4 regions of the Bacillus pumilus genome follow, and region 3 is predicted to be linked to each of the others. Evidence: riboswitches for the same ligand, from Rfam matches in the RefSeq annotation. Region 3 holds a riboswitch; each other region holds the start of a gene.
The links. A riboswitch is a leader RNA that binds a small molecule or an ion and turns the genes downstream of it on or off. The one in region 3 is predicted to bind thiamine pyrophosphate.

Region 1: another riboswitch for thiamine pyrophosphate. It lies ahead of thiC (phosphomethylpyrimidine synthase ThiC); the one in region 3 lies ahead of tenA (thiaminase II).
Region 2: another riboswitch for thiamine pyrophosphate. It lies ahead of tenA (thiaminase II); the one in region 3 lies ahead of tenA (thiaminase II).
Region 4: another riboswitch for thiamine pyrophosphate. It lies ahead of thiT (energy-coupled thiamine transporter ThiT); the one in region 3 lies ahead of tenA (thiaminase II).

What each region holds. Positions count from the first base shown of each region.
Region 1 is NZ_LT906438.1:2,463,639-2,471,762, forward strand. It holds gene thiC (phosphomethylpyrimidine synthase ThiC) at 1-1,472, opposite strand, end outside; TPP riboswitch at 1,600-1,708, opposite strand; gene CKW02_RS12700 (LysE family transporter) at 1,946-2,578, shown strand; gene CKW02_RS12705 (YhcN/YlaJ family sporulation lipoprotein) at 2,627-3,244, opposite strand; gene safA (SafA/ExsA family spore coat assembly protein) at 3,568-4,845, opposite strand; gene nadA (quinolinate synthase NadA) at 4,977-6,086, opposite strand; gene nadC (carboxylating nicotinate-nucleotide diphosphorylase) at 6,073-6,936, opposite strand; gene nadB (L-aspartate oxidase) at 6,918-8,124, opposite strand, start outside.
Region 2 is NZ_LT906438.1:1,171,537-1,179,660, forward strand. It holds gene CKW02_RS05805 (RluA family pseudouridine synthase) at 1-603, shown strand, start outside; gene prpE (bis(5'-nucleosyl)-tetraphosphatase PrpE) at 646-1,389, opposite strand; gene CKW02_RS05815 (monovalent cation:proton antiporter family protein) at 1,552-3,393, shown strand; TPP riboswitch at 3,453-3,562, shown strand; gene tenA (thiaminase II) at 3,641-4,351, shown strand; gene tenI (thiazole tautomerase TenI) at 4,326-4,943, shown strand; gene thiO (glycine oxidase ThiO) at 4,927-6,039, shown strand; gene thiS (sulfur carrier protein ThiS) at 6,036-6,239, shown strand; gene CKW02_RS05840 (thiazole synthase) at 6,244-7,011, shown strand; gene CKW02_RS05845 (thiazole biosynthesis adenylyltransferase ThiF) at 7,008-8,021, shown strand; gene thiD (bifunctional hydroxymethylpyrimidine kinase/phosphomethylpyrimidine kinase) at 8,038-8,124, shown strand, end outside.
Region 3 is NZ_LT906438.1:3,673,402-3,681,525, reverse strand. It holds gene CKW02_RS19255 (type 1 glutamine amidotransferase domain-containing protein) at 1-10, shown strand, start outside; gene CKW02_RS19250 (hypothetical protein) at 152-1,279, shown strand; TPP riboswitch at 1,336-1,439, shown strand; gene tenA (thiaminase II) at 1,527-2,213, shown strand; gene CKW02_RS19240 (ECF transporter S component) at 2,210-2,809, shown strand; gene CKW02_RS19235 (ABC transporter ATP-binding protein) at 2,784-4,382, shown strand; gene CKW02_RS19230 (energy-coupling factor transporter transmembrane component T family protein) at 4,372-5,169, shown strand; partial or broken gene CKW02_RS20775 (methyl-accepting chemotaxis protein) at 5,759-6,097, shown strand; gene CKW02_RS19220 (YwqG family protein) at 6,270-7,085, shown strand; gene licT (BglG family transcription antiterminator LicT) at 7,310-8,124, shown strand, end outside.
Region 4 is NZ_LT906438.1:2,771,081-2,779,204, forward strand. It holds rRNA gene CKW02_RS14335 (23S ribosomal RNA) at 1-1,412, opposite strand, end outside; rRNA gene CKW02_RS14340 (16S ribosomal RNA) at 1,595-3,143, opposite strand; TPP riboswitch at 3,581-3,682, shown strand; gene thiT (energy-coupled thiamine transporter ThiT) at 3,781-4,356, shown strand; gene CKW02_RS14355 (GNAT family N-acetyltransferase) at 4,597-5,151, opposite strand; gene CKW02_RS14360 (DUF1232 domain-containing protein) at 5,321-5,956, shown strand; gene rodA (rod shape-determining protein RodA) at 5,971-7,125, shown strand; gene ftsW (putative lipid II flippase FtsW) at 7,131-8,124, shown strand, end outside.

The sequences.
Region 1 (8,124 bases), 1.2 Mb from region 3:
TGTCCTTTTGCTAGATCAGCAGCATGTGCAGCAATTTTATAGGCAATCACACCTTCTCTTACATCTTCTTTGTTCGGCAGACCTAAATGCTCTTTTGGCGTCACATAGCATAGCATCGCTGTCCCATACCAGCCGATCATAGCTGCGCCGATAGCAGATGTAATATGATCATATCCCGGAGCAATATCTGTTGTAAGAGGTCCTAATGTATAAAATGGTGCCTCTTTGCAAATCTCCATTTGTTTGTCTACATTCTCTTTGATTTTATCCATCGGAACATGTCCAGGCCCTTCAATCATCACCTGTACATCATGTTTCCAAGCGATCTCTGTCAATTCACCTAACGTTTCCAGCTCTGCAAACTGCGCTTCATCATTGGCATCAGCAATCGAGCCTGGTCTGAGTCCGTCTCCAAGTGAAAAAGCAATATCATACGTTTTCATAATCTCACAAATGTCTTCGAAGTGGGTATAAAGGAAATTTTCTTGATGATGGGCAAGACACCATCTTGCCATAATGGCACCGCCTCTTGAAACAATTCCGGTCACCCGATCGACTGTCAGCGGAATATACCTTAATCGCACGCCCGCATGAATCGTGAAGTAGTCTACTCCTTGCTCTGCTTGTTCAATTAACGTGTCTCTGTACACTTCCCACGTCAAATCTTCTGCCACGCCATTCACTTTTTCAAGCGCCTGATAAATGGGAACGGTGCCTACTGGGACTGGGCAATTGCGTATGATCCATTCTCTCGTTGTATGAATGTCCTTTCCTGTAGACAGATCCATCATAGTGTCTGCACCCCATCTGATGGCCCATGTCATCTTTTCTACCTCTTCATCAATGGATGATGTCACAGCTGAATTACCAATGTTCGCATTGATTTTGACATGAAAATTCCTTCCGATAATCATCGGTTCACTTTCAGGATGGTTAATATTCGCTGGAATGACCGCTCTTCCGCTGGCTACTTCCTCTCTCACGAACTCAGGGCTTAGCTCTTCTCTTAACGCGATGAACTCCATTTCAGGCGTTACAATACCTTTTTTTGCATAATGCATTTGCGTCACACAGGCACCTTGTTTTGCGCGAAGCGGCTCATGATGAAAATCAGTAAGAACATGCTGATGTGACGATTTCTCTTTGGAGCGATATCCGTTATCTTCAGGTTTTACATGACGTCCTTCATAGCTTTCTGTATCCCCTCTTTCTTCGATCCATGCCGCTCTCAGACGATGAAGCCCCTTTGTAACATCGATATGGGCACGCTCATCGGTGTAAGGTCCACTCGTATCGTACACACGAATCGGTTCATTTTGAATGTTTCCTGCCTGCGTCACCGTTTGTGAGAGGGCAATCTCTCTTTTTGGCACTAAAATGTCAGGTCTTGACCCTTTCTCATACACCTTTCGGCTGCCATCAAAGCTTGATAATAACGATTGAGTTGTTAGGGTATTTTTCTTTTCTTTCATTTGCTGTTCTCTCCTTCTCTTCTTGTCACAGGACAGGACGGAATCAGCACCAGCAAAAAAACCAGGCTCTATGAACAGAACCTGGTTTCGTCGTTAGAAATAAACATGAATCTCATTTATAAGACACATGTATCATCTTCAACTTCCCCACGCTGGTACGAGCCAGATCAGGTCCAAAGGGTTAAGAAGCATACACTTCTCTCTCAGCCCAGCCGCGGGCACCCCTAGTCACATTTATTCATTTCCACAACAGTGTAGCATAGAGATGCCATGAAAAAAAGGAGTTTTAGGAAAATAGTTCCTTTTCACTACAAAAGAGATAAAGCCAGCTTGATATACACCTTTATATACATCATCCTCCTCAAACATTTAGATAAAATCTGAAATAATCATTGATCCTTTTCTCCTATTATGTATAATTAATCTAAACGGAGAATTTTTATACAGACTTTTTTAAAGGAAGTTCTAGTCGATTGCAAACATTTCTCACATTTATCGTCATAGGATTCTCAATCGCTCTACCAGTTGGAGCGATCACGGTTGAAATGACTAAACAAGGATTAAAAAACGGCTTCTTTCATGGTTTAACTGTAGGAGCAGGCGGCATGACCATTGATCTCTTACTAATCTTGGCTTTGTATGCTGGATTTGCTCAGTTTTTATCACTGCCATTTGTCCAAATCCCGCTCTGGCTGATCGGAGCTATCTTCTTAATGATGCTCGCATACGATTCCATTAAACATGCGGATCAAGACATCCATTTAGCTGGCGAAAAAGTCAATAAATCTTTCGCAAAAACGTACAGAAACGGCTTGCTTGTCGCGGTGTCTCCTGGAAACCTTGTGTTCTGGGTTTCTGTATTTGGAGCTGTACTGGCAGATGCATATACAAAAACAGATTCATCTGAATTTATACTGGCATCAGGCGGTATTTTGGCAGGGATTCTTCTTCATGACATCGGTCTTCTCACCCTTGTATCCTTAACAAGAAAAGTGATGAATCGAACGATGATCAAATGGACATCCATTATTGCTGGTATTTTATTACTTGGATTTGGCTGTTATTTCTTTTACGAATTCTATATAGGCATTAAGGTTTATTTTTAAGAAAAGGCTAAAGTTCTTGAGGAACTTTAGCCTTTTTTATGCTTCAACTTATCGAGTCATGCCTGTTTGACCTGTTTCAAATTGTGTTCTTCTCATATCTCTAAAGCGTGTGAAAGCTCCCTCGTCTTTAATGACTTGGACAGCTCTTCCATCCGCATAACGAGTCGCTGCTTCTTCCACTTGTGATACGCCCTCTGACGTCAGACGTCCATCTGATTTAATGGCAATATACACATTTTCATCTGTTACCATCACCTGTGAGTCTGCAACGTGGTTCATTTTATTGACGCGATTGGCAATTTTTCTTGAACGCTGCACATTCTCTTGTTTATCGTAGCCAGAGAACGACATTTGGTTATGATAGTTCATATCTCCATGACTGTAGCGTCCATCACCACCTGCGAGAGGCGTTCGATCATCTGCTTGAGGGCGGGTGCGATAATCAACATTCGTTGTATTCCCACCGTTCATTCCCTCCATGAGTTCAGAAACTGGCCCTTGATGATCTTGGTTATTGTCATCCGCACGGTTATTCGAATGATATCCGACTGGCTGACCTGATTGATTATGACGTGTATCTACACCTGCATTGTCATTTGTACCACATGCCGTTAACCCAATAGGAAGAAGCACTAATGCGATCGTTTTTTGCCATTTTTGTCTCAAACGAAAAACCCCCTGTACAAATTCAATCTCATGAGCGCGAAACAGGCTCTGTTTTAGCATGTACAGTTTGGGGAAAAATCAAGCTGTCAGTTATAAACAAAAAAAGGAACGATTGAGATCGTTCCCTCCAGTTTGCTAAAATGATCTTTATTTTAGCCCTTTTTCTTCTTTTCAGCGTGATAGAAAACCTTTGCAGTCTAGGAAGGGTGAGCACAGGAGCGGAGCGAATTTGACATTCGTGAGCACCGGAGCACAGCCCTGACAAAGAATGCGAGGGTTTGTCTACACGCTGAAAGGAACGATTGAGATCGCTCCTTCTGTTATTACTCTTCTTCGTCTTCCTCTGGTCTTGCAAAAACAGATTGACCTGGATATGGCTGCATATAAGGCTGAGCTGGATAAGCCCCCATTTGGCCATAAGGTACAGGATTCGGGTAATGTCCTGGCCATGGCTGATGCTGCTTCATGCCATCATCACATCCGCAGTCTTCCTTGCCATAAGCTTCATTTGAAACATTTGGATAAAAGCCTTGATTCACGTTCGCATTGACATTGGCGTTGGCATTGGCATTTGGATGCATATGGTGGTGCCAGTGATGCCCATCGTTTGCATGATGTTCATAATGTTCTCCGTAATAAGCTGGCGCTTGATACGCAGGATAATACGGCTGCGCTGGGTATGGATATGGCATCATGTGATGGTGATAATATGGCTGGACAGGATAGCAAAGACCTGACCCTGGTAAAATTGGCGATGCTGGCACCATTTGCTGCGGATATGGATACATTGCCGGCATGTAATGACCATGACCATAATAAGGATCATATGCGTCATGATGCTGGTGATGGTGATGATGTTCCTTATTCTCAGCCATTCCCCCTACCGCTGCGCCTCCTACATTCGGCATTTGCGGGAAATTAGGAAGGTTTGGGTAATTGCTGTGCTCCATATCTTTTCCCTCCTCCTTTTGATGCGGAATATGAATAAACGGATCATACCCCTTTGCCACTTCATCTTTTAAATGACCTTTATTTTCATGATGGAAATGGTCCTTGTTGTCTTTATGCTCCTTATTCTCATGATGGAAATGGTCCTTGTTGTCTTTATGCTCCTTATTCTCATAATGAACATGATCTTTATGATCCTTTTTGTCATGAACATGATCTTTCTTTTCATGAACATGATCTTTTTTCTCATGATGTTCTTTTTTGGGAGGAGGCGTGAATGGCTGGTACAGATTGGTCTGATAATAATTCACATCGACTTGTGGAAAAGCTGGCTGCTCGATCTTTGGCACTGGCGGTACATAAGGTACAGGTTCGTTTGGCTTTTCTTTCGGCTTCGTATCTTGCACTTGCACGACATCTTTTGGCTTTTCTTTCACATACGGATGTTCTTTCGTCTTTGGCATTTCTTTTGCTTTGTGATGATCTGTTTTTACAGGAACACCACTAGATGGAATCTTGATCTTCATACCCGGCATGATCAAATCTGGGTTACTGAGCTGTGAATTTAGTTTTTTCAATTCTTGAAAGTCGACTCCGTATTTCTTTGAAATTTTCCAAAGGGAGTCTCCTTTTTGCACAATATGAATTTTCAACGTTTTCCCCTCCTATGCAAAACGTGAACGTAACGGTTATGTCAGAAGTACAATATGTTTCACCATAAATTTATGCCTATTTACAAGCCGATATGATAAAAACTTGTTTTCTGATAGGAGGGGCTGATTCATTATTTAATGGCGAGCATTTTATTCAGTGCAAGTAAAGCGTCTTTTGTCGTGTCTTCATTGACTTGAATCAAACCGACCGGATCACCTTTCTCTATGCTTTCTAGTGACCATAACAAATGAGGGAGATCGATCCGATTCATCGTCAAACATGGACACATATCCGGATTGAGGGATTCGATTTGTTTATCTGGATGCTGATCTATGATTCGCTTGACCAAATTCATCTCTGTTCCAATCGCCCACTTGCTTCCTGCTGCTGCTTCCTTGATCGTATCAATAATAAATTTCGTTGAACCGGCAAGATCAGAAGTCGTGACGACTTCATGCGTGCACTCTGGATGGACAAGAATTTGAATGTCACGGTCTCTTTTTCTCGTTTCTTCAATATTCCGCACCGTAAATTTCTCATGGACAGAGCAATGGCCTTTCCATAAAATCATCTTGATGCGGGAAAGCGGCTGATCGGTGATGAGCCTTTCTTCTATTTGATCCCAGACAGCCATTTCTTCAAGTGAAATGCCTAAATCAAAGGCCGTATTACGCCCTAAATGCTGATCAGGGAGAAACAGAATCCTCTCTTTTTGTGTGAGCGCCCACTCCAGCACTTTTTTAGCGTTTGATGATGTCACAGTGGCCCCGCCATGCTTTCCGACAAATGCTTTAATATCAGCTGTTGAGTTGACATACGTAAGGGGAAGAATTGTCTCCCCAAACAGATCAGTGAGCTGCTCCCATGCTCTATCCGTTTGTTTCATGTTTGCCATATCTGCCATTGAACAGCCTGCTCTCATATCTGGCAATAGAACCTTTTGATTCTTATTTGACAGCATGTCTGCTGTTTCAGCCATGAAGTGAACACCGCAGAACACAATGTACTCCGCTTCCTTGTTGTCCGCGGCTATTTGTGCGAGCTGCAATGAATCTCCTGTTGCATCTGCAAATTGGATGACTTCATCCTTTTGATAATGATGCCCTGGTATAAAAAGCTTTGATCCAAAGGCTCGTTTAATGTCTAACACACGCTGCTTCATCTCCTCAACAGATCGGTGTTTATATTCTTCTGGCATCATGGCTACATGTTGATTCGCAAGTACATCAAGCAGTGACATGAGTTGTTCCCCCTTTATGACTGAATTCCATATTCATACTAAAATCAAATGCTGGGGCAGAATGTGTCAGAAAACCAAGTGAAATAAGATCGACACCTGTCCCTCTGTAACTTGGCAATGTCTCTAGTGTGATGCCTCCTGAAGCCTCGGTCAGAATTGTCTCAGGCGTCATTTGTTTAAAACGTTTGACTTCGTCCGGAGAGCAGTTGTCAAACATGATGACATCGGCCTTTGCATCAATGGCTTCCTTTAGCTGCGTTTCTGATTCAATTTCCACTTCAATTTTCACCATATGACCGGCATATGCTCTTGCTTTCTCTACTGCTTCACGAATAGAGCCGCATGCGGCGATATGATTATCTTTAATCATTACCCCATCTGATAAGCCGAAGCGATGATTCTTTCCCCCACCTGTCTTCACAGCGTATTTCTCTAACATACGCAAGCCGGGCGTCGTTTTTCTCGTATCACAAATCGTAATCGACGGGTCCGCTAATCGCTGCACTGCTTCATGTGTTAAAGTGGCGATACCTGTCATGCGCTGCAAGACATTTAAAATGACCCGTTCTCCTTTTAATAAGTCGCTGACTGGTCCCTTTATTTTCGCCAGCACTGCCCCTGAATGAATCCAATCACCTTCTTCAAAGAACAACTCAGTCTGAATCTGTTCATTCAGCAGGCGGTACCCTATGTCAATGACTTGAGAACCTGCCAATACACCCGATTGTTTTGCGATGATATAGGCTGTTCCTTTCTTTTCTCCAAAAATGCCATCAGCTGATACATCTCCAAAACCAATATCTTCTGTGAAAAAATGAGTCAACATTTGTTTTAACTGTAAACGTTCCATTTGGCACCGATCCTTTCATTTTTCATCATGTGAATGTGGCCTTTTTCATGGACAATTTGCACGCCCCGCCATAATGCATCATTCCGATTTGGATAATCCAATCGATAATGACCGCCTCTACTTTCTGTACGAAGTAATGCAGACTTCACAAGACAAATCGCTAATGTCCATTGATTGCTTAATTCGATCTGTTCACTTGTGATACCCTTCACATTCATTTGCTGATAAGGGACTTGCTGTAATGTTTGCAGTAAGGTCTTTAGCCCTTTTTCGTCTCTTACAATTGCGGCATATGTCGTCATCCATTGTCTCAACTGATTCTCTGAAATCTCTGGGACGGACCATACTTCTTGAATAGAGAAAGAAGGGATTGTTTTTTTCTGTTTAGCTATTTGTTCAATTCTCCGTGCCGTTTTGTTTCCTAAAACGAGACCTTCCAAGAGAGAATTACTCGCCAATCGGTTCGCTCCGTGTAAGCCTGTACAGGCCGCTTCTCCGATAGCAAAAAGAGATGGAACCGTCGTTTCTCCATATTCATTCACGCAGATTCCGCCCATTAAAAAATGCATACCAGGGGAAACTGGGAGCCTGCCGCTTGCCATATCGACACCTACCCGCTCACACATTGCAGCAATGGCTGGAAAACGAACTGAGAAATGTGGAATTTCGCTGATATTGAGATACAGCTCATGACCTAATTGCTGCTCATGAAAAATAGCTCTAGCAACAATATCTCTAGGCGCTAAATCAGCTTGTGGGTGAATGCCTTTCATGATCCTCCTGCGTGTTTCATCTTCTAAATAGGCTCCCTCTCCTCGGACTGCCTCTGAAACGAGACCGACTGCTTTTCCAGCGATCGTCAAGAGGGTGGGATGGAATTGAACAAATTCGAGATCAGCTAATTGTGCTCCGGCTCGATAAGCCATCATCAGTCCGTCTCCTGTTACAGAAGGGTCATTTGTGTTTGTTTCATATAGGGAGCCGCAGCCGCCCGTGGATAAAACAACGGCATCTGCGGTCATGGTATGTACGCGATCTTTCTCATCTTTCCAGACCACTCCTATGCAGGTTCCTTCGTGAACGAGCAGATCAACGACATGGGAATTTTCATATAAATGAATATGTGAGCCAAGCTGATTTTTTAAATACTGCACGAGGGTTTTACCTGTTTGGTCTCCTCCTGCATGC
Region 2 (8,124 bases), 1.4 Mb from region 3:
CCATATATCCCGTCCATTCCTTCTCGGGAGCACCCAGAGCACAGTATTGCGAATGGATTGCTGCATCATTATGCAGAGCAGTCTGTTCGGCTGACGGTTCATTTAGTGAACCGCCTTGATCGTGATACATCAGGCGTCATGCTTGTCGCCAAGCATCGCTTTGCCCACAGTCTTTTATCAAAAGCGCAGAAAAGTGGAGCGGTCAAACGAACATACAGGGCGTTTACACATGGCATGATCAGAGAAAAGCATGGAACCATTCGTGCAAAAATTGCCCGAAAAGGGGATAGTATCATTGAGCGAATGGTCAATGAGACTGGACAGGAAGCTGTGACGCATTTTACAGTGCGAGCGGTGGACGCTGAGTTGAACATGTCAGATGTGAGGCTAACACTTGAAACGGGGAGAACCCATCAAATTCGTGTTCATATGCAGTATCTTGGTTACCCGCTCATCGGAGATACGTTATATGGCGGAACGAATGAGCGAATGAACCGGCAGGCACTGCATAGTGAGACTCTTGTTTTTCCTCATCCGATGACTGGGGAGGAAATGACATTCTCGGCTCCGCTCCCTGAAGACATGAAATCATTGCTGCTTTAAATAGAGAAACCCGGCTACCTGCAAGCGCAGGACCGGGTTTTTTTATGATGTGAAATGCTGAAACCTTGAATCGTCATAAGGCATAGAGGAAGGAACAGAAACCGTTTCAAGCTCAGGATATTTAAGGGCAGACAGCCGGTGGCCAAATACACAGCCTGTATCAATGTTGACAGTTCTGCCAACGAATCGCGGTTCTTTCACTGGTGTATGTCCGTAGACAATCCATGGTTTTCCGCGATATTCCTTTGCCCAATCCTTCCGCACAGGTCGCCCATCCGGCCACGTTTCTCCTGTGACTGCGCCAAATAATAGATAGGATCGCATCTGTTTGTTCGGCTTTCTTCCAATGTCCTTTTCCTTCATCGCTGCGTGAGCAATCATCAGTTCATCAGGAATAAGTACATCGTAAAGCGGAGCCTTCTCAAATAGCTGCTTAAATTCATGTGACAATTTGGTTTGTTCATGAAGGGGCAGCTTTTTTATTTCGTTCACTGTGGTTTCAATGCCATGAAGTAATTTCACCGGATTTCCTTTTAAATAGCGATAAAGCTTAAAGCAATGGTTGCCAGGTACGTAGCGGATCGCGCCGTGTGCGTAGGCATGAATGACAAATCGCATGACATCTACTGACTGAGGTCCTCGATCTGTTAAATCACCGACAAGTGCTAGCGTTCTCTTATCAGGATGGACGGGTAATCCATGTTTGAATTCGTATCCTAGTTTGTGTATGAGGGCAAGCAGCTCTTCGTAGCAGCCGTGGATATCACCAATGATATCAAATTTCATAAGATTTCCTCCTGATTTTTCTCATCCATTCATCGGGGTTAAAGAAGTTTGAATTTTAGAACATATAACGAATGGCTTTCTTTTCATTTAGGCAATTGTTAGAATCAATGCTTTAACGTAAACCTTAAAAGATTAAACATCAATGTTAGGAGGCTTTAGCCAATGGAGCATACATCTGTTTCATCACTCGTTGTCGTTATTATTGTCGCCTTTTTCACCCCACTTTTATTGCACCGATTTAAGCTGACCATTCCGGTCGTTGTTGCTGAAATCATCATGGGGCTCATCATTGGAAAAAGCGGTCTTCAACTGGTAGTTGAACATGATGCATGGTTAGATACGTTATCCATGCTCGGTTTTATTTTTCTGATGTTTTTAAGTGGACTTGAAATAGATTTTTCTTCTTTCGAGTCAAAGAAGAAAGCACGAGAACTACCAAATGGTCTAAAAGAACCGAATACGTTTAAAGCAGCCACTATTGTTTTTCTTGGCGTATTTAGTATTTCTTTTATTCTGTCCTATGCGTTTGTCCTTGCAGGGTTTATCCAAAATGCCTTTTTAATGACGCTCATTATATCGACGATCTCATTAGGGGTAGTGGTTCCCACCTTAAAAGAGGAAAAATTGATGCAGACGAATATCGGTCAAATCATCTTGCTTGTCGCTGTCATTGCGGATTTGGTGACGATGATTTTACTTGCTGTATTTTCCTCCATTTATGGCGATGGTACAGGGAATATGTGGCTTCTGCTCTTATTATTTGCTGCGGGCATCCTTCTTTATTTATTTGGCCGCGTATTTAAGACAAAGTCAATTTTTCAGTCCATGTCAAAAGGGACCGTGCAAATTGGGACAAGGGCGATCTTTACTCTCATTATAGTCTTAGTTGCTTTATCTGAATCACTCGGTGCTGAAAATATTCTTGGGGCGTTTTTAGCGGGCGTACTTGTGTCCCTTCTTTCGCCGAATAAAGAGCTTGTCCAGCAGCTGGATTCATTTGGCTACGGATTTTTGATCCCCATCTTCTTTGTGATGGTCGGAGTGGATTTGAATATATGGGCACTGTTCAAGGACCCAAACATTATGATCATGATCCCGCTGCTATTTATTGCATTACTGATTAGTAAACTCATCCCGATTCTTTATTTGAAAAAATGGTATGACATGAAAAAAGTGATCGGCTCTGGCTTTTTATTAACATCGACATTATCACTCGTCATTGCAGCTGCGACGATCGGGGAGCGGCTCGGAGTCATTGATCATAAAATGTCCGGCGCGCTAATTTTAGTCGCGATACTCACGAGTATTTTAACGCCAGTTTGGTTTAAAGCACTGTTTAAAAAAGAACAAGCTGTGAGCCATAAAAAACGTGTGACCTTTATTGGTGCAAATCAGCTGACCTTACCTGTCACACTCGATTTACATCAGGATGAATATGATATTCGAATTTTGCATGTCTTTCAAGAAAATAAAGAAGCGATGCTCGCCGACACCATCTTTGAAGTCGAATCAATTGAAGAGTACGACGATGAGACGCTGCGAAAGGCAGGCGTTGGCCAGGAGGATGTCCTCGTCGTCGCAACAGGCAGTGAGACGAAAAATAAGGAAATTGCTTTATTTGCAAAGGAAGAAGGAGCAAAACAAGTCATTGCGAGTGTGAGCAAAGCTGAGGCAGAGCTAACATTGAAGGAAGCGGGCATTGATACGTTTTCTAATTTCCTATCATCTAAAACGGTGCTAAGAGCCTTGATTGAAGCACCGGATGCGATTCGATTATTAACAAATGAGGATACTTCCTTGTATCAAATTCAAATGAACAATCATCGCTACCACAATGTCATGCTGAGGGAATTTCCGTTTACCGGCGATTTGGTCTTTGTCCGTATTTTCAGAGGGATAGACAGCTTAGTACCACATGGAGATACGACGCTTAGAAGTGGTGACCGTGTGCTTGTGTCGGGCTCTCGTGAGTATGTAGCAGGACTTAGAGCCCAATTAGAGTGAGAATGAACCCTTGACCAATGAACAATTCCTGATTAAGATAGAAGTACAACATCATATATTTGATCCACTAGGGGAGTCCTTTAAAAGGGCTGAGATAAAAGTATCGACTTTTAGACCCTCATTACCTGAACAGGTTCATACCTGCGTAGGGAAGTGGTGCGGTTTTTGATTATGCTTTTTACAAATTCCAAGCCACTTTCCATACGGAAAGTGGCTTTTTTATATGGAAAAACAGGAGGAGAGAAACATGACATTTTCAACTGAATGTAAAGAAGCAGCAGCACCATGGTGGAATGGAAGCTTTACACACCCCTTTGTGAAAGGGATTGGCGATGGCACGCTGTCACTCGATCGTTTCACGTATTATGTGATGCAAGATTCATATTATTTAACTCATTTTGCAAAGGTGCAAGCATATGGAGCGGCAATTAGTGAGGACTTACATACGACGGGCAGAATGGCGTATCATGCGCAGGGAACGTATGAAGCAGAGCTGTCGCTGCATAGAAAGTTTACAGAGCTTTTAGAGATTTCAGATGAAGCCATCGAGAACTTTAAGCCTTCTCCCACTGCATATGCGTATACGTCTCATATGTACCGATCTGTGAAAAGCGGACGATTCGAAGAGATATTAGCTGCGTTATTGCCGTGCTACTGGCTTTATTATGAGGTGGGTGAAAAGCTGAAACAAACCACACCTGACCATCCGATTTATCAGGAATGGATTTTGACATATGGAGGGGATTGGTTTAAGGAACTTGTCTTTGAACAAGTCAACCGCTTTGATGAACTAGCCGAAAAAGCACCAGAACATGTACGGGCCAATATGAAAGAAAATTTTGTGATTTCAAGCTATTACGAATACCATTTCTGGGAGATGGCGTATCAAAAAGAAATGTGGCAAACAGCATGCTTAGATGGGGTTGGTGCAAATGGAACTCCACGCAGTGACAAATGATTCGCTTCCTGCGGGTGAGCTGATCAAACAAATAAAAAACATTGCACCTGAAGTGGATTTTATTCATATCCGGGAACGGTCTAAAACAGCAAGTGAGCTTGTTGATCTCGTGAAAGGTCTCCTTTTAGAAGGTGTACCGAAAGAGAAGCTCATCATCAACGACAGAGTAGACGTTGCACTGCTCACCAATATTCACCGGGTACATCTCCCGGGCCATAGCTTTTCGCCAAAAGAGCTGCGGCAAAAATTCCCTCATCTTCATGCGGGCGTCTCTGTTCATTCGATTGAAGAAGGGAAAGCAGCTGAGAAAAATGGAGCAGAGTATGTCATATTTGGGCACGTATATGACACCACTTGTAAACCAGGACTTCAGGCAAGAGGCGTACAGCTTGTGAAAGAACTGACATCTCTACTATCTATTCCAGTCGTGGCAATCGGTGGTGTGACACCTGACCGCATTCCAGAATTGAGACACGCGAATGTGAAAGGGATTGCTGTCATGTCTGGAATTTTTACTCATCATCAGCCGCGCAAGATGGCACAAGCATTTTCTAAACAAGTAAAGGAGCATCCTTATGAAGAAGCATTATGATGTGGCAATCATTGGTGGTGGAATCATAGGGATGTCCATTGCCTATCACCTTGCAAAAGCAGGAAAGCAGGTCGTCTTATTTGAGGCGAATGAGGTAGGGAAGCAAACGACAAGTGCGGCTGCTGGGATGCTTGGTGCACATGCTGAAGGAGAGGGTCATGAGGATATTTTTTTTCAAGTAGGCAGAGCAAGCCAGGCATTGTACGAAAAGTTAAAAGTCGATCTACAGCATGAATCTGGCATTGATATTCGAACATCAGCGGGCGGTATCATGAAGGTAGCCTTTACCGAAGAGGAGAAACAAGCACTTTGCCGGATGCAGCATTTGTCTTCATTTGAGTGGATGGACGCAGGCAGCGTAAAAAAATGCATGCCTCAAATGGCAGAGAATATCCTAGGAGCAGGTTTGATTAAAGAGGATGTTCATGTCGAACCTTATGCGGTATGCCGAGCATTTTGGCAGGCGGCGGTCAGGTACGGGGCAGAAGTGAAAGAGTGTACACCCGTGATCGAAGTGAAGCGGGAGAAAGAAGCGTTAGCAATTAGAACAACGATGGGAACATTCACATGTGATGAACTAACTGTAGCAAGTGGTGTATGGTCTGGCCATTTTTTTGAAGAGCTTGGATTATCTCATTCTCTTTATCCAGTAAAAGGGGAATGTGTGTCTGTATGGAATCATGGTCCAGCACTCCAACACACCATTTACCATGATCATTGTTACATCGTTCAACGAGATAGCGGCAAACTGATCGTTGGCGCAACGATGAAGCCAAACGAGTGGCAAACTGTTCCAACGCTTGGCGGTATCGAAGCTGTTATTCAAAAGGCGTCACAGCTGATGCCTTCGATCAAGGAGATGCCGATTGATCAGTGCTGGGCTGGCCTTCGTCCGGCGACAAGCGACCAGCATCCCTACATCGGAAGACATCCAGAAGATCGGCGTATTCTTTTTGCTGCTGGTCATTACAGAAATGGTATTTTACTTGCTCCGATTACTGGAAAGATCATTCGCGACCTGATATTAGGTGAACCGGTCAAAAAAGAATGGCTTCACGCATTTCGTATTGACCGAAAGGAGGCACTGTTTGTATGAAAATTCAATTGAATGGCAGAATCGTTGATTTCGATCAAGAGAATGGAACGATCTATGACCTGCTATCAGACTATCAGCTTGAAAATCGAGTAGTGATTGTGGAAAAGAACCAAGAAATTATTGATAAAGAAGCGTTTCAACAAGTGAAAATTCAACCTAATGACACGATCGAAATCGTTCACTTTGTAGGAGGAGGATGACAACATGCTGCATATTGGCGGAAAAACATTCACATCTAGATTATTACTTGGTACAGGGAAGTATCCATCATTTGAAGTTCAAAAAGAAGCCGTGAACGTATCAGAAGCAGAAATATTAACCTTTGCTGTGAGAAGAATGAACATTTTCGAAGCATCTCAGCCAAACTTTTTGGAGCAGCTTGATTTATCAAAATATACGCTGCTTCCGAATACAGCTGGTGCTAGTACAGCGGAAGAGGCAGTTCGTATTGCTCGATTAGCGAAGGCTTCTGGACTGTGTGACATGATCAAGGTAGAAGTCATTGGCTGCTCAAGGTCTCTTCTGCCAGATCCAGTCGAAACGTTAAAAGCATCCGAAATGCTACTCGAAGAAGGATTTATCGTGCTGCCATATACATCTGATGATGTGGTACTGGCAAGAAAATTAGAAGAGCTTGGTGTCCATGCCATCATGCCAGGTGCTTCGCCGATTGGTTCAGGGCAAGGCTTACTAAACCCTCTGAATCTCTCATTTATTATCGAGCAGGCAAAGGTACCGGTGATTATTGATGCTGGTGTAGGCTCTCCAAAGGATGCGGCTTATGCGATGGAGCTAGGGGCTGACGCTGTATTACTGAACACCGCTGTGTCAGGTGCAAAGGACCCTGTGAAAATGGCAAAAGCCATGAAGCTGGCGATTGAATCAGGAAGGCTAGGCTTCGAGGCGGGACGTATTCCTTTGAAAAACTACGGGACAGCAAGCAGTCCGCAGGAAGGAATGCTGGCATTTTGAGCACACGTTATTCACGCCAAGAGCTCTTTCAGCCAATTGGCACAGAGGGACAAAAGCGGTTAAATGACTCAAAGGCCGTCATTATTGGCGCAGGAGCGCTTGGAACAGCTAGTGCGGAAATGCTCGTTCGTGCTGGCGTTGGATCTGTCACCATTTTGGATCGAGATTATATTGAATGGAGTAACCTTCAGCGTCAGCTGCTTTACACAGAGCAAGATGTGCAGGATCGGCTGCCAAAGGCCGTGGCGGCTGAAAATAGACTCAAACAGATAAATAGTGACGTGCAGGTCAAAGGAATCGTCGTCGATGTGACCGCTGAACAGATTGATGAACTAGTCAGCGGCGCTTCAATTATTGTCGATGCAGCGGATAATTTTGAGGTGAGAATGATCGCTAATGATGCTGCTGTCAAACATCAAATTCCATTCCTTTATGGAGCTTGCGTTGCCAGCTATGGTATTCAATTTACTGTCATTCCTGGGGAAACACCGTGTTTACACTGCCTGCTTGAACATTTACCCGCACAAGGCATGACATGTGATACAGCCGGTATCATTAGTCCAGTTGTGCAGCAGGTCGCATCATATCAAGTGGCAGATGCCCTGAAGTGTTTAACAGGTCATCAAGTGACGCCAATTTTAAGATCCTTTGATTTATGGACCAATGAGCGGTCTGACATCCGATCAACCAGCTCTTTAAAGAAGAAGCAATGTCCAAGCTGCGGACTGAAGACATATCCTTTTCTCTCCTATGACAAGAGAGCGAAAGCAGATGTACTATGCGGCCGCAATACGGTCCAAATCCGCAGTGCAGCCGAAACCCCGCCGCCATTAAACGAAGTGGCTCTTCGGTTAAAGAAAGCAGGGATGGATGTCCTTGAAAATCCGTATTTGCTTTCCTGTCAAAAGGATGAATATAAGCTTGTCTTATTTAAAGACGGCAGAGCTCTTGTCCATGGCACAAATGATATGGCAAAAGCAAGAACCATTTATCATCAATGGATTGGCTAATGAGAGGTGTGATGAAATGACGATCAAAAAAGCATTCACAATTGCAGGTTCTGATTCTGGCGGCGGAGCAGGCATTCAAGCTGATTTAAAAACCTTTCAGGAG
Region 3 (8,124 bases):
CATTTCATAAAGTGATCAAAAAACCAGTCGTAGCAAATACGGCTGGTTTTTTGTCATAAAGATTTCCTAAAAAAGACCATAACAATGAATGAAATAATGGTAAAATATTCACAGGGTAAAAAACCCAATTGAGGAAAAAGGGGATGTTCCTGTGAGAGCATTATATGGAAAAATCACTGTAGCTTTATTATCCATTCTACTCGTCACAACAGGTTTATTTTCACCAGTATTAAAAGCAGAAGAAGCACCGAAATCAGATGGGAAATTGTCACCACTGACGGAAAAAGCCATTCAGCAAGTGCAAGACTCGTTTTTGAAACAGGATGAAGGAACCGCTATCCAAAAGAAGCAGCTAAAAAAATCTTTTAAAGTAGATAAGAAAAATGGAATCAGTATCAAACGAAAAGCCGCTAAAGATGGTAAGATGCGTACATCTTCCGTTCGCTCCATTGATGGACTAGCCATCAACCAATCGGTTGTCTTATCAGAGGATGACCCAGTCGATTTATGGTTGTTAAGTACGACTTCACCTCAGGCACTCATCAGCCGAATTACCTCTTCAAATCCCGATTATTTCGTACAATTATTTGTTGTTGATTATGAAACTGGACAAGCTTATCCGACGGACTTGATTCAGCCAGCAGGCAGTCTCCTTGGTTTGACCAATTTACCAGCAGGTGACTACGCATTCGGTATCACAAGCGGTGGAAATTTCGGAGACTCTTACACGTTACAAGTGAATGCAAAAAACCCACCCAATTTCACTGGGGCTGTTTCCCTCTCCTCAACCTTGCAATACTTTGTAGCTGAGTATGCGAATGGGGATGTTTTCGCTAATGGTACAAAAGTGTATAACAAACAATCTAAGACCGCCGATTATAAATGGGAGCGTGTATTTTATTTCTCCTATGACGGAAAATATGATCAGAGAACCCATTCTGTTGAAAGTGTGAAAGTGAAAAGAATTTCGGCACCAGTATCGTACTCTTCTCCTTATGCGAGTTCATCTGAGGTCATTCTCGTCTACTTAGATGTGGAGACGTTATTTATGTATCATGAATCATCGTTTGCTAGCGGACAATACTACCATAGTAGCTTTGTTGATACACTTGGAAAGACAACGCCAAGGCGTTTAGATATTGATGATATGACAAATTACGGCGATCATATTTTAGCTGTTGATTTGAAAACGGGAAAACCAATTGATTTCTTCAGTGTCCTTAATTTTTACTATGCTGCAGGGATCGAAAAGCTGCCTACGATCAGAACGTTGAATTAAGAAAGGCGGTTGACAGCAAATCTCTACATGTGTAGAGTAAAGATAATTAAATGACAAAAGTCCACTAGGGGAGTCATGTATGACTGAGACAAGAGAAAATCTTGGACCCTTTGAACCTGATCTAGTTTGTACTAGCGGAGGGAAGTGGAGCTGGACCTCGTCTTATTCATTATTGAATCGATAAGAAGGCCGCTCCATTTGGGGTGGCTTTTTCATTTATTCAACTGAAGAAGAGGAGGCTTTTTTTATGACGTTTTCAGCGCAATTAAGAGAAGAAACAGAACCATTATTTGAAGCCATTTATCAGCATCCGTTTGTCAGAGGGCTGGCAGCAGGAAAGCTGGAAAAGGAACAGATCATTCATTACGTCAAACAAGATGCAGAATATTTACATGCTTTTATTAAAATTTATGCAGCGGCTCTTAGCAGATGTACAGACAAAGGAGATATTGCCTTTTTCCATCAGCAGATTGCGTTTGTACTAGATAGTGAGACACACCCTCATCAAAATCTTTGCCGAGTGGCAGGTGTATCATATGATGAGCTCCAAGGTGCCCCGCTTGCTCCGAGTGCTCATCACTATATTCATTATATGCTGCAAGTTGCCAAGGAAGGCACGCTTGGAGAAATCATCGCTGTCCTGCTTCCATGCCCTTGGACATATTGGGAAATTGGGAAACGAATGCTCACAGATGTGCAGCCTGACCCATCACATCCTTTTTATGAGTGGATCACATTTTATGGAGGGTTAACCGACTCTATTACAGTAGAGCTTTGCAAGCGGCTCGATCAGCTGGCGGAAGCAGCAAGTGAGAAGGAAAAGGAAAAAATGAAACAGCACTTTATCCTAAGCTGTCAGCTTGAGTACAAGTTTTGGGATATGGCGTTTACGGTGGAAGATTGGCCAGTTCCATTGGAGGTGCATTCATCATGACATGGAAGATGAAGGAAGTTGTCCTTGCTGTCATTTTATCCGTAGCATGTGGTGTCATCTATTTAGGGTGGTCCACACTTTACTTACCCATTACAGCACTTGTTGGCCCAGCAGGAGGCAACATCATGTTTGGCATTTGGGTGATTGCCAGTCCAATCGTCGCGTATATCATCCAAAAGCCGGGAGCTGCCCTGATTGCAGAAACAGCCGCTGCCGCAGTGGAATTACTAACAGGCAGCCACTTCGGTCTTGCAGCCCTGCTGATTGGTGTATGCCAAGGGCTTGGGGCAGAAATTGCTTTTGCTCTTTTTGGTTATAAACGATATCGCATGTGGACACTGATGCTGTCAGGTGCCTTTGCAGCTGTTGGAGCAATGACTTACAGCCTCGTTGCGAATGGCTTTGGTTATTACACGCCTCAAGTTTTACTCATCACACTGATGACTCAAATCATCAGCGGAATGATACTGGGCGGATGTTTAGCAAAAGTAGTGGTGGACGCATTATCTAAAACCGGTGTATTGAATCAATATGCCATCATGAAAGAAAAACGAAACAAAGGTGAACAGCATGGATTCATTTCTCGCGTGCAATAATCTCACTGTCCGTTTTTATGAACAGCCTCAGCCCGTGTTGCATCAAATCTCTCTTTCCATTCAAAAAGGTGAAAAGGTGCTTATTTTAGGACCAAGCGGCAGCGGTAAATCCACGCTCATCTCCGTTCTGGCTGGCATCATTCCAGAACATTTAGAAGCGGACATGCAGGGCGAAGTGATATTGCAAAGACATACAGGCGTCATGTTTCAGGACCCTGATTCCCAGTTTTGTATGCATCGCGTCAATGAAGAAATTGCCTTTAGCTTAGAGAACCGTTCTGTCCCTCGTGACGAGATGGCTGGCATCATTCAGCAGCTCATGCAAAAAGTCCAACTTGATGTCGATCCCAATACAGACATCCACACATTATCTGGCGGCATGAAGCAGCGATTGGCGCTTGCTTGTTTACTAGCGTTAGAGCCAGATGTGCTGTTCTTTGATGAACCGACCGCACAGCTTGATCCAGCAGGAAGAATGGAGATATTTCAGCTTCTACAGCAGCTTGCAGCTGATCAGCGACAAACCATGATTTTTGTAGAGCATGTGCTAGATGGGGTCATTGAATGGATGGACCGGGTGATTTTATTAGACGATCAAGGCAGCATCTTAGCAGATGGGTCTCCAAAAGATGTATTGACGACATATGAAAAAGAAATGAAAGAGGCAGGAATTTGGAGGCCGAAATTATTTCCCGAGAAATGGTCTACGATCCTTCAAGATCCATTTCATCCAATGAGTCACAAGCTTATGCAAACCTTTGAAGCAAGAAAGAAGCAGAATGAAAAAGTGCCGTCGACTAAGCGGGAGACCATCATTCGTTCAGAAGATCTTCAATTAAGCTACGGGAAAAAGAGGATTATGAGTGATCTTCAGCTTGATATCAAAGCAGGGGAATGGGTGGCGATCATTGGGGAAAATGGAAGCGGAAAAAGCACATGTCTTAAACATTTGGTTCGTTTAGAGCCAACGAAAAAAGGCCACATTTTTTTAAAAGAGACACTCCTTAAAAAGTGGTCAGACCGAGAACTATATGAAAAGGCAGGCTTTGTGTTTCAAAATCCGGAGCTTCAATTCATACAAGATACAGTGTTCGATGAAATTGCATTTGGTGGAAGGCAGCGTAATTGGCAAGAATCCGTTGTGCAAGAAAAAACAGTTCAGCTATTGAAAGAGTTCGGTTTAGAAAAGCATGCAAAAGCTCATCCTTTCACTTTAAGCCTAGGTCAAAAAAGAAGATTGAGTGTGGCTACAATGCTCCTTTTTGATCAGGATGTCCTATTGTTAGACGAGCCGACTTTCGGGCAGGATGAAAGAACAGCGAAGGAATTAATCAGGCGCTTGAAAGATCGTCAACGCCAAGGCACCACTATTTTAATGGTCACACATGATATGGACCTTGTCGATGAGTGTGCCGATCAAGTGCTTCTTTTTCATCAAGAAAAGCATGTGTATGATGGCACGCCTTATGATTTGTTTTCAAATCGGGAACTTGTCAATGCTTATCAGCTGAGAACCCCGTTGCATTATCGCTATGTGGCTGAAAGAAAGGACGTGCTGACGATTGCAAAGTAATCATTCCTTTCTTTCCACTGTGAATCCAGTCATCAAATTACTCACTCATCTACTTGCGATGTGTTGTCTCATGGCGATATCTGATCCTAAAACAACCTTCATCATCTGGCTGTTTGCACTTGGTATTGGACTTGTTTTAGGCGGATGGAATTTGAAGTATCTTTTCACAAGACTTGTCCCTTATCTGCTTTTTTTTATTCTCGTGTTTTGGATGATGGCGGCCTTTGGCAAGGGGGATCATACTGTTTGGAAATGGGCATGGTTCCATATGACAGAGGAGAGTTTAAGAAATGGACTCACCATCGCTCTCAGAATGCTTGGCTTTGTGACGTTTGGTCTCCTGTTTACGTCCACAACAGATTTGACAGCATTTATGATGAGCCTCATTCATCAGTGCAAAATGTCGCCAAAATGGGCGTATGGAATGCTTGCTGGCTTCCGGTTTATTCCGTTATTTCAAAGTGAATTAAAGCAAATGAAGGCGGCACATAAAATCAGAGGCTATAAGCAAAAAAACAGCTGGAAAGCCTTTATGCGTTATGCACTTCCTCTTTTTACACAGGGCGTACGAAAATCAGAACGGTTGGCCATTGCGATGGAAGCAAGAGGCTTCACGGGTGAGAGAGAGCGGACGTATTATCATGTCATCAGCACTTCGTGGATCGACTATATGTATCTTTTGCTCATCGGTATCAGTATTTTGATATGCATGTCCTTTTTTTTTAAAAACACCCACATTCTCTTGATAGAATGTGGGCTTTTTATATGTCTTAGGTCATTTGATTGATATTAGTGCACATTACAGGCTGTAATAGACCTTATAACGAACCGATAAAGAGGATGTACTGAGAAAAAGAGAGGATGAACGTGAGCGAATGTCACAGAGAATTGATAACATAATAGACGCTTTACCAATCATTGGACTAGCTATGAGAGAGCAACTAACCTTTTCTGTTTTAGGGAAAGAGAAGGTTCTTTATTATCAGCAACATGGAAACATTGACCTAGGGTTTAAAGCTGGGGATATCGTAGCTCCAGGGTTCGAAAACTTTTCTATGTTGAAAAATGGGAGAGAGCCATCGTTTATTCAAATTCCGAAAGAAGTATACGGGATTCCAATGGATATTGTAGCCGTTCCAATTAAAGATGAAGCGGGTCAAGTAGTCGCTGCTTTCTGCGTTGCCTATGATCAGACCAATCAACAACGATTAGATGACATCATGACAGAGAGCAACGAAGCTTCCGAAAAACTAGTCGCAATGGTACAGCAAGTTGCTGCACATTCAGAGGAACTACAAGCGACAAGTGAACAAATTCTACAAAACACGAAAACCACTGTAGAAAACTCCTCTAAAATCAATCAAGTGTCCAATCTTATCAAAGGTATCTCTGATCAAACGAACTTACTTGGACTCAACGCATCAATTGAGGCTGCAAGAGTAGGTGAAGCAGGAGCAGGCTTCGGAGTGGTCGCAACGGAAGTGAGAAAGCTGTCAACTCACGCCAAACAAGCGACGACTGATATTGAAACAGCGCTAAAAGATGTACAGGGGTCGATTAAAGGAATGGAAGAAGAAATAGCACAAATTGTCGCTTCTTCTGAGCATCAAGCAGAGCTTGTAGGCACGTTCACAAAAATTATTGAAGGTCTCCATGAAACAAATGAAACGATGAAATCACTCGCAGAAGACTTAGTGAATTATCAAGTGAAATAAAAAATAGATCGACCACAACCTCCAGATCAATCGGAGGTTTTTTTCGTTTTAAGGTAAGGAACTTGTTAGGATATTGACCGATTGATCGCTGACAGGCAGTGTACACTTCTGTATGATAGAAAAAGAGATACTACCCTGGTCAGTAGACCTATTCATAAGGAGGAAGACCATCGTGACACAATCAGCGAAGCTGCAAGAAATCATAGCACCTTACCGTAAAATGTTAGATCAAACGGAACAGCCAACGATTCAACTAAAGATGAAACAAGGAAAAACAGGACCATACGACAGCAAAATTGCAGGTGATCCTTACTTCCCTAAAAACGATGAATATCCAGTTGATGGTGAAGGACACCCTATGAAGCTTTTGGCACAAATTAATTTTGGCCAGCTGCCGAAGCTGAAGGATTATCCAGAAACAGGACTTCTGCAAATTTTTATTTCTGTGCATGATGATCTTTATGGGATGAATATTGACCAAAAAACAGAGCAAAAAGATTTTCGGATCAAATTTATTGAGGAACCTTTCTTGGCAGAAGAAGAGTTGTTGACTGATTTTTCTTTTGTGAAAATTCCTGATGATTTTTATTTTCCTGTAACGAAGGAAGGCGCCATTACAGGTGAACGATCAAGTGAAACGATTAGTGTAGAAGATTTCCGCTTTGAGAAAATCACAGGTAAGCGAAGCTGGGACCTATTCGAAGATATAGAAGGTATTGATGGAGATGAAGCAGATGCCTTGTTAGATGAATTTTATGAGACAGAGAGTGGCTTTGGTCACAAATTGGGTGGATATCCAGGCTTTACACAAGAGGACCCGCGTACCTACGAAGACCAGGAACATACCGTTCTGTTATTACAAATCGACTCAGATGATGAAGTGGACATGTTGTGGGGAGATTGCGGAATCGCCAACTTTTTTATCAAACCAGAAGACCTCAAACGAAAAAATTTCGAGAATGTCGTCTATAATTGGGATTGCTCCTAATTTTGTAAAAAACACTCTTTATAGAGTGTTTTTGTGTATGTTTTTAGACTTTTTTGCCCCTATTTCGTCATTTTTGAGAGGTAATATGTCATTCTTTCTAGTTGACCGTATCAAAAAAAAATGTAAAATCATCTTAAAGTCCTCTTTTTTGAAAATAATAATAACATGACATATCAATCAACAATGAGATGCTCGAAAAAGCGGAATGTACTGGGGGGTATCAATTGATCATTTCGAAAGTAATCAATAATAATGTGGTCAGTGCGTATGATGACGAGCAGCATGAGCTGGTCATTATGGGCAGAGGGATCGCTTTTCAAAAGAAAAGTGGAGACCCGATTGACGAAGAACGTATTGAGAAAGTATTTTCCATTCAAAATAAAGATATATCAGAAAAATTCAAAACCCTGCTTTATGATATTCCAATCGAGTATATGCAAGTGTGTGAGGCGATTATTGATCATGCGAGAACAACCCTTAATAAAAATTTGAATGACAGCATCTATGTGACACTGACAGATCATATCACCTTTGCTATTGAACGTCATCAAAAAGGAATGGACATCAAAAATGCCTTGCTCTGGGAAATTAAGCGGTTGTATAAAGATGAGTTTATGTGTGGTTTAGAAGCGATTCGGATTATTCAGGACAAGCTCAACATTCATCTTCCTGAGGATGAAGCCGGTTTTATTGCGATGCACATTGTCAATGCAGAGCTCAATGAAGAAATGCCGAACGTGATTCAAATTACCAAACTCATTCAAGATATTTTAAATATCGTCAAGTATCACTTTCAAATTGATTTAGACGAGGAATCATTAAACTATTTCCGTTTTGTCACGCATTTGAAGTTTTTTGGACAGCGTCTGTTTAACGAAACACAAATGGAAAATCAAAATGAATTCCTGTATGAGGTCGTAAAAGAGAAAAACACTGCAGCTTTCCAATGTGCTGAGAAAATTAACGATTATGTTCAAAAAGAACACAACCGAAGTCTCATAGAAGATGAGATGCTATATTTAACTTTGCATATCGACAG
Region 4 (8,124 bases), 900 kb from region 3:
ACGCCTTTCGGCCTCGGCTTAGGTCCCGACTAACCCTGAGCGGACGAGCCTTCCTCAGGAAACCTTAGGCATTCGGTGGACGGGATTCTCACCCGTCTTTCGCTACTCATACCGGCATTCTCACTTCTAAGCGCTCCACCAGTCCTTCCGGTCTGACTTCACAGCACTTAGAACGCTCTCCTACCACTGTTCGTAAGAACAGTCCGCAGCTTCGGTGATACGTTTAGCCCCGGTACATTTTCGGCGCAGAGTCACTCGACCAGTGAGCTATTACGCACTCTTTAAATGGTGGCTGCTTCTAAGCCAACATCCTGGTTGTCTAAGCAACTCCACATCCTTTTCCACTTAACGTATACTTTGGGACCTTAGCTGGCGGTCTGGGCTGTTTCCCTTTCGACTACGGATCTTATCACTCGCAGTCTGACTCCCAAGGATAAGTCATCGGCATTCGGAGTTTGACTGAATTCGGTAACCCGGTAGGGGCCCCTAGTCCAATCAGTGCTCTACCTCCGAGACTCTTACCTTGAGGCTAGCCCTAAAGCTATTTCGGAGAGAACCAGCTATCTCCAGGTTCGATTGGCATTTCACCCCTACCCACACCTCATCCCCGCACTTTTCAACGTGCGTGGGTTCGGGCCTCCATTCAGTGTTACCTGAACTTCACCCTGGACATGGGTAGATCACCTGGTTTCGGGTCTACGACCACGTACTCATGCGCCCTATTCAGACTCGCTTTCGCTGCGGCTCCGCATCTTCTGCTTAACCTTGCACGGGATCGTAACTCGCCGGTTCATTCTACAAAAGGCACGCCATCACCCTTTAACGGGCTCTGACTACTTGTAGGCACACGGTTTCAGGATCTATTTCACTCCCCTTCCGGGGTGCTTTTCACCTTTCCCTCACGGTACTGGTTCACTATCGGTCACTAGGGAGTATTTAGCCTTGGGAGATGGTCCTCCCGGATTCCGACGGAATTTCACGTGTTCCGCCGTACTCAGGATCCACTCTGGAGAGAACAACATTTCAGTTACAGGGCTGTTACCTTCTTTGGCGGGCCTTTCCAGACCTCTTCGCTTATATCGTTCCTTTGTAACTCCGTATAGAGTGTCCTACAACCCCAAGAGGCAAGCCTCTTGGTTTGGGCTGTTCCCGTTTCGCTCGCCGCTACTCAGGGAATCGCATTTGCTTTCTCTTCCTCCGGGTACTTAGATGTTTCAGTTCCCCGGGTATGCCTTCTCATACTCTATGTATTCAAGTATGGATACTACTCCATTACGAGCAGTGGGTTTCCCCATTCGGAAATCTCCGGATCAAAGCTTGCTTACAGCTCCCCGAAGCATATCGGTGTTCGTCCCGTCCTTCATCGGCTCCTAGTGCCAAGGCATCCACCGTGCGCCCTTTCTAACTTAACCATTTCTTACTTTAGAAAGAATCACTATGTGTGATGAACTTTGCATTGCATTCAATGTGAATGTATTACTTATTGTTATCTAGTTTTCAAAGAACAATCCTGTCTCGCTAGAGACATGTCTTGAAGGAATGATCCTTCAAAACTAAACAAGACGAAAACGCACACTGCTCCATATATCCTTAGAAAGGAGGTGATCCAGCCGCACCTTCCGATACGGCTACCTTGTTACGACTTCACCCCAATCATCTGCCCCACCTTCGGCGGCTGGCTCCATAAAGGTTACCTCACCGACTTCGGGTGTTGCAAACTCTCGTGGTGTGACGGGCGGTGTGTACAAGGCCCGGGAACGTATTCACCGCGGCATGCTGATCCGCGATTACTAGCGATTCCAGCTTCACGCAGTCGAGTTGCAGACTGCGATCCGAACTGAGAACAGATTTATGGGATTGGCTAAACCTTGCGGTCTCGCAGCCCTTTGTTCTGTCCATTGTAGCACGTGTGTAGCCCAGGTCATAAGGGGCATGATGATTTGACGTCATCCCCACCTTCCTCCGGTTTGTCACCGGCAGTCACCTTAGAGTGCCCAACTAAATGCTGGCAACTAAGATCAAGGGTTGCGCTCGTTGCGGGACTTAACCCAACATCTCACGACACGAGCTGACGACAACCATGCACCACCTGTCACTCTGTCCCCGAAGGGAAAGCCCTATCTCTAGGGTTGTCAGAGGATGTCAAGACCTGGTAAGGTTCTTCGCGTTGCTTCGAATTAAACCACATGCTCCACCGCTTGTGCGGGCCCCCGTCAATTCCTTTGAGTTTCAGTCTTGCGACCGTACTCCCCAGGCGGAGTGCTTAATGCGTTAGCTGCAGCACTAAGGGGCGGAAACCCCCTAACACTTAGCACTCATCGTTTACGGCGTGGACTACCAGGGTATCTAATCCTGTTCGCTCCCCACGCTTTCGCTCCTCAGCGTCAGTTACAGACCAGAGAGTCGCCTTCGCCACTGGTGTTCCTCCACATCTCTACGCATTTCACCGCTACACGTGGAATTCCACTCTCCTCTTCTGCACTCAAGTTTCCCAGTTTCCAATGACCCTCCCCGGTTGAGCCGGGGGCTTTCACATCAGACTTAAGAAACCGCCTGCGAGCCCTTTACGCCCAATAATTCCGGACAACGCTTGCCACCTACGTATTACCGCGGCTGCTGGCACGTAGTTAGCCGTGGCTTTCTGGTTAGGTACCGTCAAGGTGCGAGCAGTTACTCTCGCACTTGTTCTTCCCTAACAACAGAGCTTTACGATCCGAAAACCTTCATCACTCACGCGGCGTTGCTCCGTCAGACTTTCGTCCATTGCGGAAGATTCCCTACTGCTGCCTCCCGTAGGAGTCTGGGCCGTGTCTCAGTCCCAGTGTGGCCGATCACCCTCTCAGGTCGGCTACGCATCGTCGCCTTGGTGAGCCATTACCCCACCAACTAGCTAATGCGCCGCGGGTCCATCTGTAAGTGACAGCCGAAACCGTCTTTCATCCTTGAACCATGCGGTTCAAGGAACTATCCGGTATTAGCTCCGGTTTCCCGGAGTTATCCCAGTCTTACAGGCAGGTTACCCACGTGTTACTCACCCGTCCGCCGCTAACATCCGGGAGCAAGCTCCCTTCTGTCCGCTCGACTTGCATGTATTAGGCACGCCGCCAGCGTTCGTCCTGAGCCAGGATCAAACTCTCCGAGGTATGCAGGATGCATATCACACATGCGTTGCTACACGATGTAGCGAACTTAGCATGTGATCATTTCCTGCCTCGTCAGCGTTTGACTGACTACCTATGATGTTTCATAGGATTTTTTTATAAAAACTCGAATTAACAGGTACGTTTTGTCTTGTTTAGTTTTCAAAGATCATCTTCGCCGTCTCTCAGAGGCGACTTTATTAATATAACATTCTATCAAGATAAAGTCAACAACTTTTTTCTTTATGTTATTTAATAACCGCGCTGTTTTAGCGGCGAATACAAATATAACACCTTTTGAGAAAGGAAACAAGTATTTTTTCTAAATAATTTATTTTTTCTTATCTCTTCCTATATAATCATACAAAAATTAATTGTCACAGGAATTCTCTATTGTTGATCCTGAAGGTCTTTAGTATATTTATAATAGAAGAAAACTAAATAACCGCAGGGGGAGCTTTGTGCTGAGAGTGAACACTCGTTGTTCTGACCCTTTGAACCTGTCAGTTAATACTGAAGTAGGAATGTGGATTCAATTGAATACATGTGGTGTATTCAACTCGATATGTTTTTCTATGAATAACATACTCATCCTTACACGGTCTCTCCTTGCTCAATTCATGAAAAGGGAGATTTTTTTATGCAGCAATCAAATCAATTGGTACGACTGATGGAAATCGCAATTATGACTTCACTTGCACTAGTATTAGATTACTTATCAGGTCTCTTTTTAAGAATGCCGAACGGCGGATCTCTTGCGCTGATTATGATACCCGTCATTCTTATGTCTATTAGATGGGGAATATCAACCGGGTTTATCATTGGTGTGCTTATTGCAGGCCTTCAACTGATGAATGGCCCTATTATCGCTACACCAGTTCAAGGATTTCTCGATTATTTCGTCGCATCTGTTGTCATTTCCCTAAGCGGCCTCTTTTCTGGATTGATTAAAAAAACCATTCAGGACCAAAAGCGAAAGCAGCAATTCATCTATATTACCTTATCCGTATTTGTTGCAAGTTTCTTTAGACTGTTGACGTTCTTTATTTCTGGTGTTGTTTTCTTTTCTCAGTATGCACCAAAAGGAACACCGGGTTGGGTTTACTCTTTAATTTATAACAGCACATATATGGTTCCTTCATTTATTATTTGCAGTATCGTTCTTTGCATACTCATACCAAGTGCATCTCGTTTGGTTTTTCCTCACAAAAAATAACTGGCTGATTTCAGCTGGTTATTTTTTTATGCATAAATTGCCGCTCTATGGAATCTATTAATAGTAGAAGATTTCATGTTGGAGGTACGCCAATGAACCCTTACTCCATTATGCTGTGCTGTTATATTCTCAGTCTTGCTTATTTTTTGGCAGGTTTCTATGAAGCTTTAAAGATAGCAGGAATAAAAGGAAAAGTAGAAGCTTCTCCTCTTATCTCTTATATGCTTTTAGCTATGCTTTTCACTTTTTTCTCTCATTATTATTGGAAGCTGACGATTTAATTCGGTGTAGATGGTCATTTAATACAGGCAGCTCCCACCCATACCCTATTTCATCATGCTTCTCGCCAGCCAGCTCGAACTGGCTGGTAACGACAAAATGAGGTTGAAGCTTTTGATAAAAATGCTTTGCCGAATTTTGTTCAAATACCCACAGCATGATATTCTGATACCCTTTCTCTATTAAATAGCTCACTCCTTCTGTAATTAAAGCGATACCTGCTCCTGATTTCTGTTTCTCTTGCAATAAATAGATCGCATAAAGTTCTCCATCATATGTTGGATAGCGCTCATCACGTTGTTTTCCAAAAGAAGCAAAACCAAATACCCCCTCGTCATCTTCTGCGACAAACGTCCCTTCAAGTGACCTTCTTCTCCAGCTCTCTTCTCGATCTTCTATATTTAAACCATCCAAATAATCCTGATTAATAATGCCTTGATAAGTCGTCTGCCAGCTCTTCACATGTATTTCGGCAATTTTAGGAATATCTTTTTGTACAGCATGTCTCACCTTCATCCGCGCCACTCCTTCTCACTGTTTTCATCCTATCTTTATTATGATAAATTCCTATTTCCTAAAATTCAATCAATAAAGGATATTCGTTGACATTTTGTCAACACACCTTTATATTGGGTACGACTTCTTCTATAGAAGAGTTGATACATCATACAAAGGATGGTGTAAAATGGATTCTAAAACAACTGAGCTTGGGTCTCTCTTAAAGGAAAGATTGCAACAACGTTCTTTATCTTTAAGAGAGCTCAGCACATACACAGAAATTGATAAAGCGACACTGTCTCGAATCATGAATGGAAAAAGAAAACCAACTTTGAATCATCTGCAGCGGCTTTCAGATTCTCTGAACCTATCATTAGATCAACTATTAGCTGCTTCAGGGTTTCCAATCAAAAACGAAAAGGTACATAGTGATACGTTCATACAAACGGTCGTAGAGATCGAAAAAACACTGAAAGATGAGGAGGTCTACGACGGTACATTTAGTCAGACCAAATTGAAACAAAAGCTAAACGAATATGAGACCTATAGCCAAACAAACGAGGGAAAAGAAACGATCTCGGCAAAGTTTGAGAAAAAGATGGAATCGGTAAACGGCGCCGGGCCATTCCTTCAGCATTTGAAAGACATGTACAGCTTATTTATGACCGGACGAGGTACTTCTCGAGAATTAATGATGATGGGGAGCGCACTCCTTTATTTCATTATGCCTGTTGACTTAATACCAGATTTTATTTTTCCGATCGGCTATATTGATGATGCTGCGGCTGTGAAAATCGTCATAGACCAGCTGACAAATAGGTAGCAGGACAAGACGCTATGAAAAAACAGTACAGCATTGACTTCGTACTTTTACTCACTGTGATTTGTTTATTTGTCATCAGCCTAATAGCTGTATATAGCGGATCAGGACAGTATGAATCGCAGGATATGTTTTATTTCGTCAAAAGACAAATTTTCTGGTATATCGTCGGTTTCGGTCTTATGGCCGCTGCTGCATACTTTGATTATGAACTTCTTGAGCGTTTATCTTTTCGGTTATTTACAGGTGGTATTTTTCTCATTATTCTTGTGCACTTTTTCGGAACGAGTCAAAACGGATCCCAAAGATGGATCAGCTTCGGTTCAATCAAAATTCAGCCATCAGAGTTCATGAAAATTTTTGTGATCCTGCTACTAGCGGCTGTCTTGAACCAATACAAGCATCAGCGATTTTCGTTTAAAGAAAGTATCATTCCTACAAGTAAAGTCGTTTGCTGGACCGTTGTCCCTTTTTTCCTCATCTTAATTCAGCCTGATTTAGGGACAGCGCTCGTGATATTATCTATCGCCTTTACACTGATGCTTGTGTCAGGAATTTCTAGCAAGATGATGGCCGCATTAATGGCTTCTTTTATTGCACTTCTTTCATTTTTGGTCTACTTACACAACGAACACTTTGAGCATTTCACAAAAATCATTAAGCCACATCAGCTTGATCGCATTTATGGCTGGCTCTCCCCCGATGAATTTGATTCAACATACGGGTATCAGCTGAAACAATCGATGCTCGGCATTGGATCAGGTCAATTATTAGGTAGCGGTTTTACACAGGGGCATCAAGTACAAGGTGGCAATATCCCTGAAGCGCATACGGATTTTATATTTGCCGTCATTGGTGAGGAGTTTGGTTTTATCGGCGCCTCCCTTTTGATGTGTTTGTACTTAATGATGATTTACCGAATCATTCATGTGGCTATGCATGCTAATACGCTTTATGGTTTGTACATATGTGCAGGAGTCGTTGGGCTGATCGTGTTTCAAGTTTTCCAAAACGTAGGGATGACAATCGGTTTAATGCCTGTGACAGGACTCGCGCTTCCTTTTATAAGCTATGGAGGCAGTGCGCTATTGACGAACATGATCGCCATTGGCCTCGTGTTTAGTGTCAATATCAGGTCATCATCCTATATGTTTGGAGACAACTGGAATTGAAGATGATGGCATTCCTTCTATCTCATCTCAAAAGAGTCGACCTCGTTCTTGTTGGAACGATTGTGTTCCTCTGCTTATTTGGTTTACTGATGGTGTACAGTGCAAGTTATCCTTTAGGAGAAGTGAAGTATGAGAAGGGTAGCTATTTCTTTATCAAACAATGGCAATGGCTCCTGATTGGGGGATTCTTTTTTTTCATTGCCGCTCTTTTCCCTTATCAGATTTATCGTAAATGGATGAAATGGCTTGTCATGCTGTCATTGCTATGTCTCATCCTAGTCCTGATTCCTGGAATTGGTGTTGTCAAAAACAATTCACAGCGGTGGATTCAGCTGGGCTCTCTTATGCTCCAACCTTCTGAAGCTGTGAAACTAGTGATGGTGATCTATTTTGCCTATGTGTACGCGAATAAACAGGCGTACATTACATCTTTTAAAAAAGGCGTACTGCCGCCACTCATCCTTTTAAGTCTTGTTTTTTTATTAATCTTAAAACAGCCTGATTTAGGCACAGCTGTGTCTATTTTATTAAGCTGTGGCATCATTTTATTATGCGCTGGGTTGAAAACGCGCCATCTCATTTTGCTAGGATCGACTGCCGTAGCATGTATCACTTTTTTTGCAGTGACAGCTCCTTACCGTTTGAAGCGGCTGACTTCTTTTCGTGATCCCTTTCAGTATGAAGATGGGGATGGCTATCAGTTGATTCATTCGTATCTCGCAATGAATTCCGGCGGGCTGACAGGGAATGGCTTAGGCGGGAGTATTCAAAAGCTAGGCTTTCTTCCCGAAGCGCATACGGATTTTATTATGGCCATTATCAGTGAAGAGCTGGGCATTATGGGGATTTTGATTGTGATAGGTGCATATCTATTCATCATGTATCGCGCAATGCGAATTGTGCAGGCTTTACATGACCCTTTTGGAAAACTGTTAACGATTGGGCTTACGTTTCAAATCATGCTCCAAGCAGTCTTTAATTTAGGCGCTGTCTTTGGTC